3 regions of the Streptomyces sp. NPDC101234 genome follow, and region 3 is predicted to be linked to each of the others. Evidence: riboswitches for the same ligand, from Rfam matches in the RefSeq annotation. Region 3 holds a riboswitch; each other region holds the start of a gene.
The links. Region 3 has a riboswitch for thiamine pyrophosphate ahead of thiC (phosphomethylpyrimidine synthase ThiC). Riboswitches for the same ligand answer to the same signal wherever they lie in the genome.
Positions count from the first base shown of each region.

Region 1: another riboswitch for thiamine pyrophosphate. It lies ahead of ACIRR9_RS22395 (thiamine ABC transporter substrate binding subunit); the one in region 3 lies ahead of thiC (phosphomethylpyrimidine synthase ThiC).
Region 2: another riboswitch for thiamine pyrophosphate. It lies ahead of thiO (glycine oxidase ThiO); the one in region 3 lies ahead of thiC (phosphomethylpyrimidine synthase ThiC).

Region 1 is NZ_JBIWOA010000012.1:22,621-27,905, forward strand. Features, by position in the region: gene ACIRR9_RS22385 (ABC transporter ATP-binding protein) at 1-267, opposite strand, end outside; gene ACIRR9_RS22390 (ABC transporter permease) at 267-1,865, opposite strand; gene ACIRR9_RS22395 (thiamine ABC transporter substrate binding subunit) at 1,910-3,016, opposite strand; TPP riboswitch at 3,099-3,206, opposite strand; gene rlmN (23S rRNA (adenine(2503)-C(2))-methyltransferase RlmN) at 3,231-4,337, opposite strand; gene ACIRR9_RS22405 (cytochrome P450) at 4,658-5,285, shown strand, end outside.
Region 2 is NZ_JBIWOA010000004.1:186,167-191,451, forward strand. Features, by position in the region: gene ACIRR9_RS09390 (thiazole synthase) at 1-141, opposite strand, end outside; gene thiS (sulfur carrier protein ThiS) at 145-363, opposite strand; gene thiO (glycine oxidase ThiO) at 360-1,520, opposite strand; TPP riboswitch at 1,518-1,629, opposite strand; gene ACIRR9_RS09405 (NAD(P)/FAD-dependent oxidoreductase) at 1,759-2,994, shown strand; gene ACIRR9_RS09410 (VOC family protein) at 3,120-3,518, opposite strand; gene ACIRR9_RS09415 (YafY family protein) at 3,612-4,601, shown strand; gene ACIRR9_RS09420 (Rv2175c family DNA-binding protein) at 4,688-5,053, shown strand; gene thiE (thiamine phosphate synthase) at 5,089-5,285, shown strand, end outside.
Region 3 is NZ_JBIWOA010000019.1:200,574-205,858, reverse strand. Features, by position in the region: gene ACIRR9_RS31945 (helix-turn-helix domain-containing protein) at 1-114, shown strand, start outside; gene ACIRR9_RS31940 (SsgA family sporulation/cell division regulator) at 214-651, shown strand; gene ACIRR9_RS31935 (YibE/F family protein) at 795-2,336, opposite strand; TPP riboswitch at 2,408-2,585, shown strand; gene thiC (phosphomethylpyrimidine synthase ThiC) at 2,578-4,398, shown strand; gene ACIRR9_RS31925 (NADP-dependent oxidoreductase) at 4,488-5,285, opposite strand, start outside.

The DNA of each region.
Region 1 (5,285 bases), on a different contig from region 3:
CTGCGGGAACAGCTGGTGGTCCTGGAACATCAGCCCGACCCCCCGCTGATGCGCCGGCACCCGCACCTGGTCGCGCCCGTCGAGCGACACCCGTCCGGAGTCGAGCGGTTGCAGCCCCGCCACCACCCTGAGCAGGGTGGACTTGCCGCTCCCGCTGGGCCCGAGCACACACACCACCTCGTGCTCGGCGACTTCGAGATCGACGGCGTCGAGCACCGCCCGGCCGCCGAACCGCACGGTGGCCCGCCCCAGTTCGAGAAGTGGCATCAGAACTCCCCCGTCCGGTCCGTCCGCAGCCGCTCCAGGACCAGCAGCGCCACCGCGCACACCACCATCAGAATCGTGGAAAGGGCCATCGCCTGGCCGTAGTTGAGATCACCGGGACGGCTGAGCAGCCGGGCCACGGCGACCGGCAGCGTCGGATTGTCCGGCCGCGCGATGAAGACCGTCGCCCCGAACTCCCCCAGCGACACGGCGAACGCGAATCCCGCCGCGATCAGCAGCGCCCGCCGCACCATGGGCAGATCGACCTCCCGCCACACCCGCCAGGGCGAGGCACCGAGCACGGCCGCCGCCTCCCGCAGCCGTTCGTCCACGGCCCGCAGCACGGGCAGCATGGTCCGCACCACGAACGGGACCCCGACCAGTGCCTGCGCGAGCGGCACGAGGATCCAGGACTGCCGCAGATCCAGCGGCGGCTTGTCGAGCGCGATCAGGAACCCGAAGCCGACGGTCACCGCGGACACCCCGAGCGGCAGCATCAGCAGCGCGTCGAAGCCCCGTACCAGCCGCCCCGCGTCCCGCCGGGCCAGCGCGGCGGCGGCGAGCCCGCCGATCACCAGCGCGACGGCGGTGGCCACGACCGCGTACTGCAGCGAGTTGACGACCGACTCGATCGGCGCGACCAGGAAGGTCCCGCCGTCGGCGTCGCCCAGCGCCCGGTAGTACCCGAACCCTCCGTCGATCGACCGCCGTACCAGCACGGCCGGCGGCAGCACGAGGAGTACGGCGACGGTGGCCAGGACCCCGCCGAGCAGCGCCCACTGCCCGGCCCCGCGCGGCCGGCGTGCGGTCGACTCCGGGGCGACCAGCCTGAGCGCGCTCTCCCGGCGCCGTACCGTCCACGCGTGCACGACGAGGATCGCGCCGACCGCGACGAACTGCACGATGGTGAGGACGGCGGCCGTGGTGAGGTCGAAGATCTCGGAGGTCTGCCGGTAGATCTCCACTTCGAGGGTGGAGAAGGTGGGGCCGCCGAGGATCTGCACCACACCGAAGGAGGTGAAGGTGAACAGGAAGACCATCAGCGCGGCGGCGGCCACCGCGGGCGCGAGCGCGGGCAGGGTCACCTTCCGCCAGGCGCCCAGCGGGGAGGCGCCGAGCATCCGGGCGGCTTCCTCCTGCCGCGGGTCCAGCTGGGACCAGAGCCCGCCCACGGTCCGTACGACGACCGCGTAGTTGAAGAAGACATGCGCGAGCAGGATGGCCCAGACGGTGGTGTCGAGTCGTACGCCCCACAGCTCGTCCAGCAGTCCGCCCCGCCCGACGAGCGCCAGGAAGGCGGTCCCGACCACGACCGTCGGCAGCACGAACGGCACCGTGACCACCGCCCGCAGCACCTGCTTGCCCGGGAATTCGAGGCGGGCGAAGACATAGGCGGCGGGCAGCGCGACCAGCAGGGTGAGCGCGGTGGAGGCGAGCGCCTGCCAGGTGGTGAACCACAGGACGTGCCGGATGTCGGACTGCCCGACGACGTCGGCGATCCGGCCGAGCCGCCACCGCCCGTCGACCTTCAGTCCGCGCGCGACGATCGCCGCGACGGGCCAGGCGAAGAAGACGGCGAAGAACGCGACGGGCACGGCCATCAGACCGAGCCGCGCCACGTTCCCCGAACGGCCCTTGCGGGGGGCTACTTCAGTACGAGTGACGTCCACGTCTTGACCCACTGGTCACGGTTGGCGGCGATCTTCTCCGGCGCCATGGTCTCGGGGTCCTTGGCGGCGGGACCGTACTTCGTGAACTCGGCGGGCACGCTGGCCCCCTGGACCACCGGGTAGACGAACATGTTCAGCGGCATGTCCTCCTGGAACTCCTTGGAGACCAGGAAGTCGATGAGCGCCTTACCGCCCTTGGTGTTCTTCGCGTTGCTCAGCAACCCCGCGAACTCGATCTGCCGGAAGCAGGTGCCGGTCGCGACGCCGGTGGGCGCGGTGCTGGGCTTCGGGTCGCCGTAGATCACCTCGGCGGGCGGGGACGAGGCGTACGACACGACCAGCGGCCGGTCGCCCTTGGCCTTCTTGCCGCCGGCCGAGCCGGAGAACTCCTCGTTGTAGGCCTGCTCCCAGCCGTCGACGACCTTGACGCCGTTGGCCGTGAGCTTCTTCCAGTAGTCCTGCCAGCCTCCCCCACTCTCGGCTTCGCTCGAGCGGGAGGTGCCCCCATCGCCGTACTGGGCGGCGGAGCCGAGCAGGAAGCCGAGCCCCGGCGACGAGGTGGACGCGTTCTCGGTGACGAGGAGGTTCTTGTACTGCGGCTTGACCAGGTCGGCGTAGGAGGTGGGCGGGGTCAGCTTGTGCTCGCTGAAGTACGCCTTGTCGTAGTTGACGCAGATGTCGCCGTAGTCGATGGGCGTGACCCGGTGCTTGGCCGCGTCGAGCTGGTACGACGTGCCGACCTGGTCGAGGCCCTTGGCCTGGTACGGCTGGAAGAGCCCGTTGTCGAGGGCCCGGGACAGCAGGGTGTTGTCGACGCCGAAGAAGACATCGCCCTGCGGGTTGTCCTTGGTCAGGATGGCCTTGTTGACGGCCTGTCCGGCGTCGCCGTCCTTGAGGACCCGCACCTTGTAGCCGGACTGCTTCTCGAAGTCCTGGAGCACGTTCTTGGAGACGGCCCATGAGTCATGGCTGACCAGGGTGATGGTCTTCGAGTCCGTCTGGGAGCCGTTGGACGACCCGCACGCGGACAGCGTGACGAGACCGAGCCCGACGGCCGCGGCCAAGAAGGTCTTGGTGTGCACTGGTGTTTTTCCTCCTGGAGTTGACCAGGAAGAGACGCGGCCCTGCCCGGTGAGGCTCAGCTCACTGGGCAGGGCGCAACAGCTTGAGTGGTGACCGAACTTCCTACCCAGAATGACCTGGGCGAGGTTCAGAGGGTCTGCGGCCCGATTGCCGCACTCTCAGCGCTGTGGCGCTCCCCTGTCGGAATATGAAGATATGGGTACGGCCCTCAGATTACCTCTCGGTGGCCGCGAGCTGACCACAGGCGCCGTCGATCTCCTGGCCACGGGTGTCCCGGACGGTGACGGGCACCCCATGCGCCGCGATCGCCTCGACGAACGCCTTCTCGTCCTCGGGCCGCGACGCGGTCCACTTCGAACCCGGAGTCGGGTTCAGCGGGATGAGGTTGACGTGCACGGGCTTGCCCCGGAGCAGACGGCCCAGCCGGTCGCCGCGCCACGCCTGGTCGTTGATGTCCCGGATGAGGGCGTACTCGATGGACAGCCGGCGGCCGCTCTTCTCGACGTACTCGAACCCGGCGTCGAGGACCTCGCGCACCTTCCACCGGGTGTTGACCGGCACGAGGGTGTCACGGAGCTCGTCGTCGGGGGCGTGCAGGGAGATCGCGAGCCGGCACTTGAAGCCCTCGTCGGCGAACCGGTGGATGGCCGGGACCAGTCCGACGGTCGAGACGGTGATCCCGCGCTGCGAGAGGCCCAGTCCGTCGGGCGCCGGGTCGGTCAGCGCCCGGATGGCGGTGACGACCCGCTTGTAGTTGGCGAGCGGCTCGCCCATGCCCATGAAGACGATGTTGGAGAGCCGGGCGGGACCGCCGGGCACGTCGCCGTCCCTGAGCGCGCGCATCCCGTCCACGATCTGATGGACGATCTCGGCGGCGGACAGATTCCGGTCCAGCCCCGCCTGCCCGGTCGCGCAGAACGGGCAGTTCATCCCGCACCCCGCCTGCGAGCTGATGCACATGGTCACCCGGTCCGGGTAACGCATCAGCACCGACTCGACGAGCGTGCCGTCGAACAGCCGCCACAGCGTCTTACGGGTGGTGCCCTCGTCCGTCGACAGATGCCGTACGACGGTCATCAGCTCCGGGAACAGCGCCTCGCGCAGCTTGTCCCGGGAGCCGGCCGGGATGTCCGTCCACTGCTCGGGCTCGTGCGCGTACCGCGCGAAGTAGTGCTGCGAGAGCTGCTTGGCACGGAACGGCTTCTCCCCGATCTCGGCCACCGCGTCCTTGCGCTCGGCGGGCGTGAGGTCGGCGAGATGCCGCGGCGGCTTCTTGGCTCCGCGCGGGGCGACGAAAGTGAGTTCTCCTGGCTTAGGCATGGCTGTACCAGTGTCTCAGATCCAGTCGGGACCCCGACCTGGCAGTTATGGGCATATATGACGTATGCGTCACATGTGTCACTATGGAATGTGTGGCATCTGATGCTGAAGACAGGCGAGAGGAGAGCATCATGATCGCCAAGCTGCTCGGCAAACTGTCCTTCACCCGCCACTACGGTGCGTACGGGGAACACGAGTGGGACGGATACGCCGGCGACGACTCGGCCTGACCACACCGTCGGCGGGCACCTCCGGGCGCCCGCCGGCTCCCAGCCACACTGCCGACGACATCGGCCTGGACAGCCACCAGGAACGATCTCATGGGCCCACTGCAACAGCCGCCGCGGCTGCCCGGAGGCAGCTTCGCGGCCTGGAGTCATGACCGGCTGGCGACGGCGCGCCGCGGCGCCGAGGAGTGCGGGGACATCTGGCAGCTGGAACCGGGGGTCTATGTGGCCGCCTCGGCCGGGCCGTGCGAGGACGTCCTGCGCCGCGCGCAGGATTTCCCCAAGGCATCCGCACCTCTGTTCCCGCCGTTGAAGCCGTCGGGCACGGCACCGACGTCCGAGGAGCGTGCGCACGCCCACGCCGCCCGTATGCGCGGACTGCGCTCGCAGGCGGTCGCGGCCCGGATCGGCGAGATCGCGCCCGGGGCCGCTCGATTCGCCGACCAGTGGCCCACGGACCAGGACGTCGAGGTGCTGCCCCTGGTACGGCACGCCCTGGCGGAGATCGGCCTGCGCTACCTCTTCTCCGAGGACGCTCCGGCCCTGCTGCCCTTCGCCGCACGGCTCTTCCTGGCCCGCGAGGTGCTCGCCAGCCCCTCGCGCTGGGTGTGGCCACGCTGGGTCCCCACACCGGCACGGCGGTTCCGCACCCGGCAGCAGGTCGCCTTCACCGACGCGCTACGGCCCGTCATCCGCCGGCGCCGTTCCCCGGGCCCGCTCG
Region 2 (5,285 bases), on a different contig from region 3:
CCGCATCGCGACCGTCGTCAGCTCGGTCCCGGACGCGACGAGCGCCCGCTCCAGCACCTCCAGGCTCGGCGCACCCCCGGTCCCCATGATCAACCGGGAGGAGAAAGTCGTACCCCCGAGGACGAACGGATCGTCGGCCATGGCTCAGCCCCCCTGCACGGCGGTGAGAACTTCCACGCGGTCACCCTCGGCGAGCGCCGTGCCGGGCCACTCCCCGCGCGGTACGACGGTCTCGTTGACCGCCGCGGCCACCCCGGAGGGCGCTGCCGTGAGGGACCGTACGAGCGTGTCGAGAGCGGTGCCCGGGGCGATCTCCCGGCGCTCCCCGTTGACGGAGATGGTGACGGTGACGGAGATGTTCATGCGGTCTGCTCCACGAGTACGGCGCCGAATCGCCTCGGCGTGAACGGACGGGCCAGAGCCGGCAGCTCGCCACCGGCCAGCAGCTCCGCCATCACGTCCCCCGTGACCGGCGTGAGCAGCACCCCGTTGCGGTAGTGCCCGGTGGCCAGCAGCAGCCCGTCGAGGCGGGTCGGCCCGAGCAGCGGCGCGTTGTCGGGGGAGCCGGGGCGCAGCCCGGCCCGGGTCTCGGTCAGCGGGAGCTCGGTGATCCCGGGAACCAGTTCGTGCGCGTCGCGGAGCAGCTCGTAGACGCCGCCCGCCGTGACCGTCGTGTCCCAGCCGAGCTCCTCGCTGGTCGCGCCCACGACCAGCTCGCCGTTCTCCCGGGGCACCAGGTAGACGTTGCCGCCGCGCACCACGGCCCGCACGGTCCGGCTCAGGAACGGCGCGTACCGCGCGGGCACGGTCAGCCGCAGCACCTGCCCCTTCACGGGCCGCACCGGCGGCAGCACGTCGGCGGGCACGCCCGCGAGCTGCCCGCTCCGGCTCCCGGCGGCCAGCACCACCTGGTCCGCGTCCAGCGCATCGCCCGCGCGGGTGACGACACCGGCGGCCCGCTCCCGCACCACCGTCAGCCGCTCCGCCCAGTCGCGGTGGAACACCACCCCGGCCCGCTCGCACGCGGCGACCAGCGCCGCCGCCAGCCGACGCGGGTCGATCTGGTGGTCGCCGTCCACCCGCAGCCCGCCGCGCACACCCGGCGCGAGCATCGGCTCCAGGCGCCGGCACTCCCGCCCGGACAGCCACTCGGACTCCAGCCCCGACTGCTGCTGCAGGGCGTGCAGCTCGCGCAGATGGGAGCGGTCGTCGGCGTCGAGGGCGACCGCGAGGGTGCCGCAGCGCCGGTAGCCGAGGTCGTGGCCGGTGAGCTCGGTGAGCTCGGCGGCGAACTCGGGATAGCGGCGGGCGGAGGCCAGGTTGAGCCCCAGCAGGGTCTGCTCGCCGTAGTGCAGTTCGGTGACCGCGGCCAGCATCCCGGCCGCGACCTGTGCGGCTCCGCCGCCGGGCCCGGGGTCGACCACGGTGGTCGAGAGCCCGCGCTGAGCCGCTCGCCAGGCCGTGACCAGGCCGATGATGCCGCCCCCGATGACGAGGACGTCGGACGTACGTGAGGACATGGGCGTCCAGCCCCTCCCTTCGCCGGCATGACCCGGATCAGGTTCGTACGGTCGGAGGCCGCCAGCCTCCCTCTCAGCCCGGTGCGTCCGGGCTCCCGCGTGTGCTTGTACGCCACCCTAGCCCGCACCGCTCCGCCCTTGTAAGACGGCCTCTGCGGGCGCTGTGCAACAGGTCACCCGGCACGCCCCCTGACTGACTCTTCGTCAGTTGTCTATCGTTCTTGTCCATGGTGATCGAGTGAACGAGCAGACGCAGCAACGGGGCACGTCACAGGCGCGGCGCGTGGTCGTCGTGGGTGCGGGCATGGCCGGGGTGCAGACCGCCGTCGCCCTGCGCGAGCAGGGGTTCACCGGCACCGTCACCCTGATCGGCGCCGAACCCCACCAGCCGTACGACCGGCCACCGCTCTCCAAGGCCGTGCTGCTCGGCAAGGCGGAGGGCTCCGCATTCGAGGTCGACTTCGACGCGCTCGGCATCGAGCTGGCGCTCGGCCGTGAGGCGCTGGCCGTGCGCCCCGCCGACCACGAACTCGACACCGAGGCCGGACCGGTGCCGTACGACGTCCTGGTCCTCGCCACCGGTGCCGAGCCGATCACGCTGCCCGGCACCGAGGGCGTGCCCGGCGTCCATCTGCTGCGCACCCTCGACGACGCCGACCGGCTGCGGCCGGTACTCGCCCGGCAGCACGACATCGTGGTGGTCGGCGCGGGCTGGATCGGCGCCGAGTTCACCACCGCCGCCCGCGAGGCCGGCTGCGCGGTGACCGTCGTGGAGGCCGCCGACCGCCCGCTCGCGGGAGTGCTCCCGGCCGAGGTCGCCGCACCGATGACCGCCTGGTACGCCGACAGCGGCGCCGAACTGCGCACGCACGCGCGCGTGACGCGTGTCGAGCCCGGCGCGGTGGTCCTCGACGACGGCTCACGGGTGCCCGCGGGCGCCGTCGTGGTCGGCATCGGCGCCCGCCCCGCCACCGCCTGGCTGACCGGCTCCGGCATCGAACTGGGCGCTCACGGCGAGGTGGTCGCCGACGACCGCCTGCGCACCGGCGTCCCGGACGTCTACGCGGTCGGCGACTGCGCCTCCTTCCCGTCAGGCCGCTACGGGGAGCGCCTGCTGGTCCACCACTGGGACAACGCCCTCCAGGGCCCGCGCACGGTGGCCGCCAACATCCTCGGCGAGTCGGACGCGGTCTACGACCCGGTGCCGTACTTCTGGTCGGAGCAGTTCGGTCGCTTCGTCCAGTACGCCGGCCACCATGCCGTGGCCGACCGCACGGTCTGGCGCGGCGACCCCGCCGGCCCCGCGTGGACGGTGTGCTGGCTTCGCGAGGGCCGCCTGGTCGCCCTGCTGGCGGTGGGCCGCCCGCGCGACCTGGCGCAAGGCCGCCGGCTGATCGAGGCGGGGCGCCACATGGACCCGGAGGCACTGGCCGATCCCGCCCGCCCCCTGAAAGGCGCCACCGCGGAGCCGTAGCCGCTCCCGGCGGTCCGGCCGACGGGCGGTCGGCCGCCGCCGCGATGCTTTCACCACGTGAGGCGCGTGAGCCGCATGAGCTGCGTGAGCTGCGTGAGCCGCCGTGTGAGCGGCTGTGCGTGGCGTCAGCGTGCGAACTTCTCGATGGCCGCCGGGGTGACGGGGGTGAAGAAGTTGACGAGGTTGCCGTCGGGGTCGCGGAACAGCAGTGACCGGTTGCCCCAGGGCATCGTGGTGGGCTCGGTGACGAAGTCGGTGACGAAGCCGGTCAGGTTCCGGTGGACGCGGTCCACGTCGTCGACGAGGAACTCGGTGATCACGCTGTGGTTGGCCGCCGGGCGGGCGGAGTCCGGGGCGAACAGCGGGACGGTGCGGGTGCCGGCGATCGCGAGGGTGGCGCCCGCGGTCCTGAGTTCGGCGAAGTCCTCGGTGGCCCACGTCGCCGCTGCCCCCGTGGCTCGCTCGTAGAACTCGACGAGACGTGCCACGTCGCCGGTGATGATGCGGATCGAGACGAAGTCCATGGGAATCTCCTTGGCTGTGCTGAAGGCGTGCACGCCGCAGGCTAGGGAAAATAGTGGACAGAATCGGTCCGGTATTCGCATTAGGCTGCGCACATGCCTCGACCCACCGGCCGCGTGCTGACACTCCTGGAACTGCTGCAGTCGGGCGGCACCCGGACGGTGGCCGAACTCGCCGACCGGCTCGGCGTCCAGGGGCGCACCGTGCGGCGGTATGTGGACCAGCTGATCGACCTCGACGTGCCCGTGGAATCGGTGCGCGGCCGCTACGGCGGGTACCGGCTCGCCCCCGGGTACCGCCTGCCGCCGCTCATGTTCAGCGACGACGAGGCGCTGGCCGTGCTGCTCGGCCTGGTCGCCGGCCGCCGGGCAGGGCTGACGACGACGCAGCGCACGGCGAGCGAGACGGCGTCGGCGAAGATCCGGCGGGTGCTGCCCAGGCACATCGCCCGTCGGCTCGACACACTCCTGGACACTCTCGCCTTCACGGATCGGCCCGGTGAGTCCGACACCCCGGACGCCGAGGTCCTGCTCACCGTCGCCGACGCGGTGCGCCACCGCCGGCCGGTCTCGATCCGCTACACCGACCGCGACGGACGGCGCACCGAACGCACGCTGCACGCGTACGGGATCGTCGCCCACGCGGGCCGGTGGTACGTCACGGGCAAGGACGCCGGGATCGGTGAGGACCGGACCTTCCGGCTCGATCGCATCGCGGACGCGAGGACCCTGTCCGGCTCGTTCGAAGCGCCCGAGGACACCGATCCGGCACAGCGGGTGCTGTCGGGGTTCGCCACGGCCGAGTACCGGCACGAGGTGACCTTGCGGATCCACGGGACGGCCGGGCAGATCCGCGCCCGCCTTCCCGCCGGCGTCGCGATCCTGGAGGAGCTCACGCCGGCGGCGGACCAGGACGGGGCGACCGAGCGCTGGCTGCGCGTCGAGCTGAGGGCGGAGCGGCTCGACTGGCTGCCCGGGGTGCTCGCCTCACTCGACCGGCCGTTCGTCATCGAACGGCCCGAGGAACTGCGCGACCTCGTCGTCGCGCTCGCCGACCGCCTCGCGTCCCACGCCCGCCAGGCCTGACAGCGCGCGGCGCCGATGCCATGGGACGCCGCACCAGGACGACCACCCATCGCGGTCGAACCGGCAGAGCGCCTACCCTGGATCCCGTGACCGAGATTGACGCAAACATCGATGCTCTCGTCCCCGCCTGGCTCAACCTCCCCGACATCGCAGAGATGCTCGACGTCGAGGTGACCCGCGTGCGGCAGCTGGTCAAGGAGGGCCAGCTCATCGCCGTACGCCGTGGCGAGAACCGCGCGCTGCACGTACCCGCCGCCTTCATCGACGGGGACAAGGTCGTCAAGGGCCTGGCCGGCACCCTGACGCTCCTGCGGGACGACGGCTTCACGGACGAAGAGATGCTGGAGTGGCTCTTCACTCCCGACGAGACCCTGCCCGGCACCCCCGCCCAGGCGCTCAGCGAGAATCGCGGCACGGAGGTGAAGCGCCGCGCCCAGGCGCTCGCCGTCTGAGGAAACCCGCACCGACACAACGGGGGAACACACCGATGTCCGACACCGCCCGCGCCCAGCTCGCCGACGCCCGTCTCTACCTCTGCACGGACGCCCGCAAGGAGCAGGGCGACCTCGCCGAGTTCCTGGACGCGGTCCTGGCGGGCGGTGTCGACATCGTGCAGCTGCGCGACAAGGGCATGGAGGCCGCCGAGGAGCTGGAGCACCTCGCGGTGTTCGCCGACGCCTGCGC
Region 3 (5,285 bases):
ATGGCCATCTCGCTCCCCCTCCACCAGGCCGACCGGCTGCTGCCCGCCGCCCGGCAGTTGCAGGCCGAGGTGGGACGGCATCTGGGCTCTCTGGCGATCGCTATCAGTATCTGAAAACTCACTCCTTGTGATCTGCTGTGTACGTTCAGCAAGATTTGACCACCATTACAGGGGTAAATCCCGGCCAGTCGGTGTCATATGACGGGGTAGGCGATGCGCGAGTCCGTACAAGCAGAAGTCATGATGAGCTTTCTCGTCTCGGAGGAGCTCTCCTTCCGCATCCCCGTGGAGTTGTGTTACGAGACCTGTGATCCGTATGCCGTGCGGCTCACCTTCCATCTGCCCGGGGACGCACCGGTCACCTGGGCCTTCGGCCGTGAGCTGCTGATCGACGGGGTGGGCAGGCCGTGCGGGGAGGGCGATGTGCATATCGCGCCCGCCGACTCCGAGGTGCTGGGCGAGGTGCTGATCCGGCTTCAGGTCGGCGGTGACCAAGCGGTGTTCCGGTCCTCGGCGCCCCCGCTGGTGGCCTTCCTCGACCGCACGGACAAGCTGGTCCCGCTCGGCCAGGAAGGTGCGCTCGCCGACTTCGACGCCCACCTCGACGAGGCTCTGGACCGCATCCTGGCCGAGGAACAGAGCGCCGGCTGAAGCGTTACGGCAGGGGGCGCGAGGCCGCTCCGCCGAGCCGCCCGAGGATGCGCAGGAACGCTTCTGCGCATCCTCGGGCCAGTGCCTGACGTTCCGCCCTCACCGGCCGCCCACGCCCTCCCGCAGGCCCGTCCACGGCCCTCTCACCGCTTCCGGCGCCGCCCCCGCCCGCCGCGCGGCGGAGCGGACGCGGCCTCCACGGGGAGGACCGCCTTCTCGCCCGGCCGGTCGGCCGACACCACCAGGGCCGCGAGCAGCGTGGTGACCGGTACCGAGGCGACCAGGCCGATCGAGCCGACCAGCGTGCGCACGATCTCCTCGGCCACCAGCTCGCTGTTGGCGACCGTTGCCACGCTGCTCTGCGCGATCGAGAAGAGCAGCAGCAACGGCAGCGCGGCGCCCGCATAGGCCAGGACGAGGGTGTTGACGACGGAGGCGATGTGGTCGCGTCCGATGCGGATGCCCGCCCGGTACAGCCCGCGCCAGCCCATCGTCGGATTGGCCTCGTGCAGCTCCCAGACCGCCGATGTCTGGGTCACCGTCACATCGTCCAGGACGCCCAGCGAACCGATGATGACGCCGGCCAGCAGCAGACCGCTCATGTCGATCGACGGGTACAGGCCGTGGATCAGACCGGTGCTGTCGTCGGTGTTGCCGGTGAGCGCGGCCCAGTCGATGAACTCCGAGCCGAGGACGCCGATCAGGCACAGTGAGACCAGCGTGCCGAGCACCGCCACCGAGGTCCGGGCCGACAGCCCGTGGCACATGTACAGGGCGATCAGCATGATGGCACTCGACCCGACCACCGCCACCAGCAGCGGGTTCGAGCCCTGCAGCACCGCCGGCAGGATGAACAGGGTCAGCACCAGGAAGCTGACGGCCAGTGCGACCAGCGCCATGACACCGCGCAGCCGCCCCACCACCACGACGGCGAGCGCGAAGATCCCGGCCAGCAGCGCCATCGGGAACTTCCGGTTCACATCGGTGACCGAGTACTGCAGGTCCTTCGGCGCCGAGGGCTCGTAGGCGGCCACGACCTGCTCGCCCTGGTGCAACTGCCGTGACTGGTCGGGCTGCACGATCTCGGTGAACGTACGGCCCTTGTCCTTGCCGGTGTCGACGCGGACCGTCGCCTTCTTGCAGGTGCCGCCGGACCCCTCCTTCGCGGAACCGTCCCCGCTGGTGGAGGTGTCGCCGATCGAACCACTCCCGGAGGCGTTGACCGACTTGCAGTCGACCGAGACGACCTTGGTGACCGTGGCCGACTGTGTCTGGCGGTCGAAGCCGACGCCGGTGCGCTCGTGCGCCGGTGCTCCGCCGGGCCACAGCACCACCATGCCGGCCACGACCGCGGCGGTGAAGGGGATGAGGATCGCCGCGATGACCTTGCGCAGATGCTTGGAGACCGGTGCGGCGGGACCGTGACTGTGGCTGTGCGAGTGACCGTGCCCGCCGCCGGACACGGAGCCGCCCTGGCCGGTGTTCTGACCGGGCGGGCGGCCGTGGTCATGGCCGGTGCCGTGGTGGTGGGCATGGTCGTTGTCGTGGCCGTGGGAGGGCTCGTGGCTGTGCTGCTGCCCCTGCCCGTGGTTGTGTCCGTCACCGGCACCGTGGCCCCCGTGGCCGGATCCACCGCCCTGTCTTGGTTCGGGGGGTGGATAGGGGTGCTGTTGTGTCGAGGTCACCGCCCGATCATCGCAAGAACGGCAGGAGCCCTCTGTTCACCGCGCCCGAATTGACGCTAGCGTGGAGGCACCTTTGCACACGCGGGAGCTCGGAGCACCGGGCTGAGAGGGCGCTGACCTCCGTATTCGCGATGTTTCACGTGGAACGAGTGATGTTTCACATGAAACGCCGCCCGACGGAAGCCGCTGCGTCGACCGCCGAACCTGTTACCGGGTAATGCCGGCGTAGGGAGTAGGTCTCATGACCAACAAGGACGCACGCACGCCTGCCTTCCGTCAGGACGAAGCGCCCATTGCGGGCGAATCGTCCCAGGAGGCCGGGAAGTCCATCGGCTGGCACAAGGGGTATGTCGAGGGCTCGCGCCCCGACCTGCGGGTGCCGGTCCGTCAGGTGCATCTCACCAACGGGCAGTCGGTCACGCTCTACGACACCTCCGGCCCGTACACCGATCCGCTCGTCGAGACCGACGTCCGCAGGGGCCTTCCTCCGCTGCGGGAGAACTGGATCGTCGCCCGCGGTGACACCGCCGAATACGCGGGCCGGCCCGTCCGTCCCGAGGACGACGGGATCAAGCACACCTCGCCGCGTGGCGGTCTGCGCAACCTGGACGCGGTCTTCCCGGGCCGCCCGCGCCAGCCCCGCCGTGGCCGGGACGGCGAGGCGGTCACGCAACTCGCGTACGCCCGCCGGGGCGAGATCACCCCGGAGATGGAGTACGTGGCCATCCGCGAGAACGTCTCTCCCGAGGTGGTCCGTGAGGAGATCGCGGCGGGCAGGGCCGTACTGCCCGCCAACGTCAACCACCCGGAGATCGAGCCGATGATCATCGGCAAGCGGTTCCTGGTGAAGGTCAACGCCAACATCGGCAACTCGGCGGTGACCTCCTCCATCGAGGAGGAGGTCGAGAAGATGACCTGGGCGACCCGCTGGGGCGCCGACACGGTCATGGACCTGTCCACCGGACGCAACATCCACACCACCCGCGAGTGGGTGCTGCGCAACTCCCCCGTCCCCATCGGCACGGTGCCGCTCTACCAGGCCCTGGAGAAGGTGGACGGCAGGGCCGAGGAGCTGACCTGGGAGATCTACAAGGACACGGTCGTCGAACAGGCCGAGCAGGGCGTGGACTACATGACCGTCCACGCGGGCGTGCGCCTGCCGTACGTGCCGCTCACCGCCAACCGCAAGACCGGCATCGTCTCGCGCGGCGGGTCGATCATGGCGGCCTGGTGCCTCGCGCACCACAAGGAGTCGTTCCTGTACGAGAACTTCGAGGAACTCTGCGAGATCCTCGCCGCCTACGACGTCACGTACTCCCTGGGCGACGGTCTGCGTCCCGGCTCCATCGCGGACGCCAATGACGAAGCGCAGTTCGCGGAGCTCCGCACTCTCGGGGAACTCAACCGGATCGCCAGGCGTTTCAATGTACAGACCATGATCGAGGGCCCGGGCCATGTCCCGATGCACAAGATCAAGGAGAACATCGACCTTCAGCAGGAGATCTGCGATGAAGCTCCGTTCTATACGCTCGGCCCGCTGACCACGGACGTCGCGCCGGCGTACGACCACATCACCTCCGGTATCGGTGCCGCGATGATCGCCTGGTGGGGCACGGCGATGCTCTGCTACGTCACGCCCAAGGAGCACCTGGGCCTGCCCAACCGGGACGACGTCAAGACCGGCGTCATCACCTACAAGATCGCCGCTCATGCGGCCGACCTCGCCAAGGGCCATCCGGGCGCGCAGGAGTGGGACGACGCGCTGTCCGACGCCCGCTTCGAGTTCCGGTGGGAGGACCAGTTCAACCTCGCCCTGGACCCGGACACGGCCCGCGAGTTCCATGACGAGACGCTCCCGGCGGAGCCCGCCAAGACGGCCCATTTCTGTTCGATGTGCGGCCCGAAGTTCTGCTCGATGAAGATCAGTCAGAGCATCACGGAGCGGTTCGGCGGCGCGGCGGCCGAGGGGGCGTCTGCGGAGGAGGTCGCGGAGGGGATGCTCCAGAAGTCGAAGGAGTTCGCGGCGAGCGGGAACCGGGTGTATCTGCCGCTGGCGGACTGAACCCCTCCCGGGTGCTGGTCGCCGTCGAGGAGGACCACACGCACTTTGTGACGGACCTTCATCTCCGTGACGACAGCGCGCCGCCTCCCTCACGGTACGAGGACCAGCTTGCCGGTGGTGCGCCTGGCCTCGATCGCGCGGTGGGCCTCGGCGGCTTCCGACAGCGGGTAGGTGTCCTGGACCAGTACTCGCAGTCGGCCGGCCTCGATGCGTTCCGTGATCCGGTCCAGCACCTCACCCGAAGGAGCGGCAGTGACCCAGACATAACGCAGCCCGCGCTCGGCGGCCCGGCGTTCGTCCGTACCCGGGGCGATCGAAGCGCCGACGAGCAGCCCGCCCGGACGGAGGACGTCCAAGGAGCGCGGTCCGTAGGCGCCGCCCACCAGGTCCAGGACCATGTCGACCGGAGCCACTGCGGTCCGGAAGTCGGTGGTGGTGTGGTCGATCGCCTCGTCGGCGCCCAGCCCGCGCAGCAGGTCATGGTTGGCGGCCCGCGCGGTCCCGATCACATGCGCCCCCAGCTCCTTGGCCAGTTGCACCGCGACATGGCCGACACCGCCGGCGGCCGCGTGGATCAGCACCCGGTCGCCGGGCCGGACCCGTGCCAGCACGGTCAGCGCCTGCCAGGCGGTCGACGCCACCAGGGGCACGGCGCCCGCGTGCACCAGGTCGAGGTTCTTGGGAGCGAAGGCCAGCGCCTCGGCCGGTGCGGCGGTGAACTCGGCGTACGCGCCCCGTCGGGAGACGGGCATCAAGCCGTACACCTCGTCGCCCGGCGCGAACCGTGTGACGCCCTCGCCGACCCGCTCGACGACGCCGGCGACATCGTTGCCCGGGGTCCACGGCAGTTCGACCAGTTCCGGCACCCGGCCGGAGCGGAGCACCGC